One region of the Bacillus sp. LJBS17 genome, then DNA from elsewhere that is predicted to be linked to it. Evidence: a T-box and tRNA genes for the amino acid it is inferred to sense, from the RefSeq annotation. Region 1 holds a T-box; the other holds one or more tRNA genes.

What was found. A T-box is a leader RNA that pairs with one kind of tRNA and senses whether it is charged. The one in region 1 lies ahead of serS (serine--tRNA ligase), so its partner is inferred to be a tRNA-Ser.
Region 2: it encodes a tRNA-Ser, which carries the amino acid that the T-box ahead of serS (serine--tRNA ligase) is inferred to sense. The anticodon was not compared.

The regions. Positions count from the first base shown of each region.
Region 1 covers NZ_CP079759.1:18,350-21,615, reverse strand. The annotation lists gene serS (serine--tRNA ligase) at 1-1,217, opposite strand, end outside; T-box leader at 1,274-1,486, opposite strand; gene pdxT (pyridoxal 5'-phosphate synthase glutaminase subunit PdxT) at 1,539-2,129, opposite strand; gene pdxS (pyridoxal 5'-phosphate synthase lyase subunit PdxS) at 2,151-3,035, opposite strand; gene dacA (D-alanyl-D-alanine carboxypeptidase) at 3,232-3,266, opposite strand, start outside.
Region 2 covers NZ_CP079759.1:515,369-518,634, reverse strand. The annotation lists gene KXZ66_RS02685 (GNAT family N-acetyltransferase) at 1-516, shown strand, start outside; tRNA gene KXZ66_RS02680 (tRNA-Leu) at 737-820, opposite strand; tRNA gene KXZ66_RS02675 (tRNA-Leu) at 902-983, opposite strand; tRNA gene KXZ66_RS02670 (tRNA-Lys) at 995-1,070, opposite strand; tRNA gene KXZ66_RS02665 (tRNA-Gln) at 1,097-1,171, opposite strand; tRNA gene KXZ66_RS02660 (tRNA-Glu) at 1,183-1,254, opposite strand; tRNA gene KXZ66_RS02655 (tRNA-Ser) at 1,284-1,374, opposite strand; tRNA gene KXZ66_RS02650 (tRNA-Asn) at 1,379-1,453, opposite strand; gene KXZ66_RS02645 (SprT family protein) at 1,576-2,028, opposite strand; gene cmpA (cortex morphogenetic protein CmpA) at 2,132-2,245, shown strand; gene KXZ66_RS02635 (Tex family protein) at 2,255-3,266, opposite strand, start outside.

The DNA.
Region 1 (3,266 bases):
CTTCCGTCTTCCTGCTGATAATTTTCTAAGATAGCGGCAACTGTTCTTCCAACCGCCAGTCCTGAACCGTTCAGTGTGTGTACATGCTCAGGCTTGCCTTTAGCTTCACGTCTGAAACGAATATTCGCACGTCTCGCCTGGAACGCTTCGAAGTTGCTGCAAGAAGAGATTTCTCGATATGTGTCTTGGCTTGGAATCCAAACTTCGATATCGTATTTTTTCGCAGCCGTAAAGCCTAAGTCACCCGTACACATGCTCATGACACGGTATGGAAGCTCAAGCAGCTGAAGAACCCGTTCTGCTTGGTTTGTAAGCTTCTCTAATTCTTCATAAGAATCTTCAGGCTTCACAAACTTTACAAGCTCAACTTTATTAAATTGGTGCTGACGAATTAATCCGCGTGTGTCACGTCCTGCTGAACCAGCTTCAGAACGGAAGCAAGCACTGAATGCCGCATAGTTGATCGGCAGGCTGTCACCTGAAAGGATTTCATCGCGATGCATGTTTGTAATCGGCACTTCCGCCGTTGGAATTAAGAAATAATCTTCTTCTCTGATTTTAAATGCATCCTCTTCAAATTTAGGAAGCTGCCCCGTTCCCGTCATGCTTGCGCGGTTTACCATATATGGCGGGATCACTTCAGTGTAGTTATACTCATCCACATGCAGATCAAGCATAAAGTTATAAAGCGCACGCTCCAGACGAGCACCTAAGCCTTTATAGAACACGAAACGGCTTCCTGTTACTTTGGCAGCACGTTCAAAATCCAGAATACCCAGCTCATCCGCAATATCCCAGTGCGGCTTCGGCTCATAAGCAAATGAAGGCTTTTCACCCCATTTACGCACTTCTACGTTGTCGTCTTCTGTTTCACCGACAGGTACAGACTCATGCGGAATATTCGGGATTGAGAGAAGGATTGTATCAAGCTCAGCTTCCACTGTTCGCAATTCTTCATCAAGCTTTTTAATTTCCTCGCCGACTTCACGCATTTCTTTAATAATGTGATCCGCTTCTTTTTTCTCACGCTTCAGCACAGCAACCTGCTGAGAAACTTCATTTCGTTTTCCTTTTAACTCTTCAACCTTGCCGATAAGCTCTCTTCGTCTATCATCCAGCGCCTCAAACTTATCAAAATCAGTTAAGTCTTCGCCTTTGTGTACAAGCTTTGCTTTAATTTCTTGAAAATTTGCTCTCAGCATTTTCGTATCAAGCATGCGAAACACTCCTTTTTTTATTGATTTGTCGAAAATAAAAAGAGCCCTCATCCCCATAAAGGGACGAGAGCTCTCGCGTTGCCACCCTGATTGAAAACAAATCAAAGACTCGTTTTCCACTTTCAAACATAACGGTTATCCCGTAAATGCCTACTTGTTTCAGCATTTCGCTCAAGGATGGATTCAGACAGCATCTTTCACCGATTCGCACCAACCATCGGCTCTCTTAGAAAGAGAGGCTCCCTACTAGTTCCTATCAACGCTTTTCGATCTTTATTTGTGCTTATAATGTACTATAAGTTTCCACAGCTTTCAACTGTTTTATACAAGTGCCTTCTGCTTATATTCCTCAACCATTTCAACAAACAGCTGTGTCACTCGGTGATCTTCTGTCAGCTCCGGATGGAATGAGCAGCCAAGGAATTGCCCCTGTTTCGCGGCTACAATACGACCATTATGCTCCGATAGAACTTCAACATTTTCACCAGCTTCTAAAATATGCGGAGCACGGATGAATACCCCTGTAAAAGGCTCGTCCAAGCCTTTAATTGTTAAATCAGCTTCAAAGCTGTCAACCTGCCGGCCAAATGAATTACGTTCTACAACCACATTCAGAAGACCTAAATGAGGATTATCTGAACCGGCAATTTCTTTTGCTAATATAATTAATCCGGCACATGTTCCAAACATCGGTTTGCCCTGAGCAGCGAATTCACGAAGCGGCTCCATGAATTGATACGTATCGATCAAACGGCGCATCGTCGTGCTCTCACCGCCCGGCAAAATCAACCCGTCAACTTCGTTCAGCTGCTCCGGACGTTTTACGACAAGACCAGCCGCGCCGCATGCTTCAATCGCATGGATGTGCTCTCTAACTGCTCCTTGAAGTCCTAGTACACCTATTGTTAACATGTCAGCAGCGCTCCTATGTTCTTACCAGCCGCGTTCTTGCATACGCTGTTCTGGAAGTAAGTTTGAGATTTCAATCCCTTTCATTGCAGTACCAAGCTCTTTTGACAACTCAGCGATCAATTTGTAATCAGTAAAGTGAGTTGTTGCTTCCACAATTGCTTTCGCAAATTTAGCAGGGTTGTCTGATTTGAAAATACCAGAACCAACAAATACTCCGTCAGCACCGAGCTGCATCATGAGAGCAGCATCAGCTGGAGTTGCTACGCCGCCAGCGGCAAAGTTAACGACAGGAAGCTTGCCGTCTTTTTTAATTTGAAGAAGAAGCTCGTAAGGAGCACCTAGATTTTTCGCTTCTGTCATTAGTTCATCCTCACTCATCGCAACTACTTTGCGCACTTGAGCGTTAACTTTACGCATATGGCGAACAGCCTCAACAATATTACCTGTTCCAGGCTCACCTTTTGTGCGAAGCATAGAAGCACCTTCCGCAATACGGCGTGTTGCTTCACCAAGATCACGGCAGCCACATACAAAAGGAACTGTGTATTCATTTTTATTTAAATGAAATTCTTCGTCAGCCGGCGTCAGAACTTCACTTTCATCAATATAGTCAACACCCATAGCTTCAAGCACACGCGCTTCAACAATATGTCCGATACGCGCTTTTGCCATTACCGGGATAGATACTGCATTCATTACTTCTTCCACGATTGTAGGGTCAGCCATACGGGCAACTCCTCCAGCCGCGCGAATATCTGCTGGCACACGTTCTAGCGCCATTACAGCGACAGCTCCAGCTTCTTCAGCGATTTTCGCTTGTTCCGCATTGATGACGTCCATGATGACGCCGCCTTTTTGCATTTCTGCCATTCCGCGTTTTACACGTTCAGTACCTGTTTGAGCCATTTCTTGGTCCCCCTAATCAAGGTATAGTTATATGATTTCTAATCCTTATTGTATCCTAGAAATCCAATAATTCATATGGATATATACTATTTTATTCGGTTTTTAGCGCTTTGAAAATCATTTTTTATTAAAAATTGGGTTTTTTCAGTATATTACGCGAAAGAGCCCTAACATCCATCAGAGCTCTTTCAATTGATTAAAACCAGCCGGTTACCGTATCAACAATGCTTC
Region 2 (3,266 bases), 500 kb from region 1:
CTAATCCTTCGAGCACCACACCAAACAGGAGACGGGAAAATTGTAAACCAAGCAATTAGGGATTCCTTTAGTGAATTAAAAGCGTGGTTGCCATTTGCTCAAAAACTTCCCACTGTTGAAGAAACAGAGATAAATTTAAGACTTGCCTATATAAATTTTCTAAAAAGAGAAAGTTTTCGTTTTCTTATTTTTAATAAAGATACCAAGGGCTTTATTGGAATAACTAGCCTTCAGGGGATTGACTGGGACATACCTAAATGTGAAATTGGATACTGGGGAAATACCACATTTAGCGGGAATGGATATATGATAGAAGCAGTAAAGAAATTAGCTGACTTTGGGTTAAACAATATCAAATTTAGAAGAATTGAAATAAGGTGTGAATCAACAAACCTTAAAAGTCGTGCTATTCCTGAAAAACTTGGGTTTGTATTCGAAGGCACTTTAAGAAATGATGATTTATCCGCAGATGGAAGCAAGCTGACCGACACTTGTTTTTATTCCATAATAAAGTAACATTGTACGCTTAAAATAACGGATGCGTTATTAAAACAAAAAAGGCATAACATATTTTGTACGCTAATATACTATGCCCTTTTTATCTTATTTAACTATATACTTTCGCGGACAAATCAGACCACTTACTTTAAGTAGATGGACAGTTTTAGTCACAAAATATGTTCTGTTCAAAAGACACAAAAAATACCAAGGTACTCTAAACCCTTGGTATCCTTGATGCGGCCGAGAGGACTTGAACCTCCACGGGTTATTCACCCACTAGGCCCTCAACCTAGCGCGTCTGCCATTCCGCCACGACCGCGTGATCATTAAATTGTGTTTGTGCTGGTTTAGTAGGCTCTTAACCTAGTAAAACCGATTTGCGTGCACTTTGTAAATAAAGTGCGGGTGAAGGGACTCGAACCCCCACGTCGTAAGACACTAGATCCTAAGTCTAGCGCGTCTGCCAATTCCGCCACACCCGCAAAAAGACAAATGGTGAGCCATGAAGGACTCGAACCTTCGACCCTCTGATTAAAAGTCAGATGCTCTACCAACTGAGCTAATGGCTCTTACTATTAGATTTCAAAAATAAAAATGGCTGGGCTAGCTGGATTCGAACCAACGCATGACGGAGTCAAAGTCCGTTGCCTTACCGCTTGGCTATAGCCCAACGAAATGGAATGACCCGTACGGGATTCGAACCCGTGTTACCGCCGTGAAAGGGCGGTGTCTTAACCGCTTGACCAACGGGCCGATGGTTGAGAACTTATATCGAAATCTTATGGCGGAGAAGGAGGGATTTGAACCCTCGCGCCGCTTACGCGACCTACACCCTTAGCAGGGGCGCCTCTTCAGCCACTTGAGTACTTCTCCAATATGGCTCCACAGGCAGGATTCGAACCTGCGACCGATCGGTTAACAGCCGATAGCTCTACCACTGAGCTACTGTGGAATAATGAGACAAGACTTATTATATCAGCCTTGATTTTCAGTGTCAAGAGGTAAATATTTTTATTTATCTCTCGTGACGACTTTTATAATGTAACATAGGCTTGCCATATTCGTCAACCTTTTTCACGAAAAAATTCTTTTTATTTTTCCGCGGCATTTTCCGCATCTGTATCTGTCAGGGTTCATGGCGCGCTTCTTTATATACTGTTGGCCGCAGGCCGTACAGATATACATATAAGTTTTTTTGTTTTCCGCTTTTTTCTTAAGGGGTGTACAGAACCTCGGCGCGTTGACCTGCTGCAATAGCATTCTAAAATCTCTGTCTCTGTGCTTGTACCCTTTTCCTTCAAGGTGGAGATGATAATGGCAGAGCTCGTGCTTGATGATGCCGATCAGCTCCTCCCTGCCGTGTTCAATCAGATATTTTCTGTTCAATTCAATGTTATGAGAGGTTAACAGGTACCTTCCGCCCGTGGTTTTAAGCCTGTCATTAAAAAGCGCCTGATGGCGGAACGGCTTTTTAAAATATGTTTTAGAAATATCCTCTGTCAGCTTTTGAAGCTCTATATTATCCATAGTGCACCTCACTTAAAAAACATTGAACGGGACAATTCACCGTTCGCATACAATATGGTAATCACCGTCCCTCTTATGATAAAAGCTGAGGAGGAATGAGCCTATGCCAAATTGGCTTAAAAAGCAGATGCAAAAAGCGTTCCTTGAAAAAGATAATTACCAAATTAAACTGCTGAATCAATGCTGGTATTTCTATAGGAAAAAACACTGCTCGTAAGCAGTGCTTTTATTTTACCATAGACAGCGATACTCTGCCTTTTTGTACATCTACGCCGTCAACCCAAACTGTCACAATATCGCCGACAGATACGACATCAAGAGGATGCTTGACGAATTGATTGCTCAATTTTGAGATATGCACAAGCCCGTCTTGTTTGACTCCAATATCAACAAACGCTCCGAAGTCCACTACATTGCGCACGGTGCCCTGCAGTTCCATTCCCTCTTTCAAATCTTCCAGCTGAAGGACGTCTGTTTTCAGCAAAGGCTTAGGCACCTCATCGCGCGGATCGCGTTCCGGCCTTGTCAGCTGTTCACAAATGTCTTTCAGAGTGATTTCGCCGATTCCCAGCTCTTTTGCCGTTTCAGAAAGCGCCAGCTGATTGATTTTGTCCTTCAATTCCGCCGTGCCGATATGTTCTGTTGAAAGTCCAAGTTTTTTCAAAAGCGCTTTTGTTTCTTTATAGCTTTCCGGGTGAATGCCTGTTCTATCCAAAGGCTCTGTCCCTTCCTGCACTCTTAAGAAACCGATACATTGCTCATAGGTTTTCGCACCGAGCCTTGGGATGTCCTTCAGTTCTTTTCGATTTGAAAACTTTCCGATTTCCTCACGTTTTTTGACAACGTTGCCTGCTACAGACTTCGATAATCCCGCTACATACTGAAGCAGCGCGGCGGAGGCTGTGTTGACGTTTACTCCCACCTGGTTTACGACCGTTTCGACTACAAACCGCAGAGATTCATTTAAGCGTTTTTGGCTGACGTCATGCTGATACTGTCCGACACCAACAGACTTCGGATCGATTTTAACGAGCTCCGCAAGCGGGTCTTGAAGTCTTCGCGCAATAGACACGGCACTGCGCTCTTCAACCTTAAGGTCAGGGAATTCTTCTCGGGCCAGCTCTGAAGCCGAATAGACGCTTGCACCCGCTTCATTGACGATCACATAATAAATTTTGCGCGGCATGTCTTTCAGTACATTGACGATGAATTGTTCTGTTTCTCTGGATGCTGTGCCG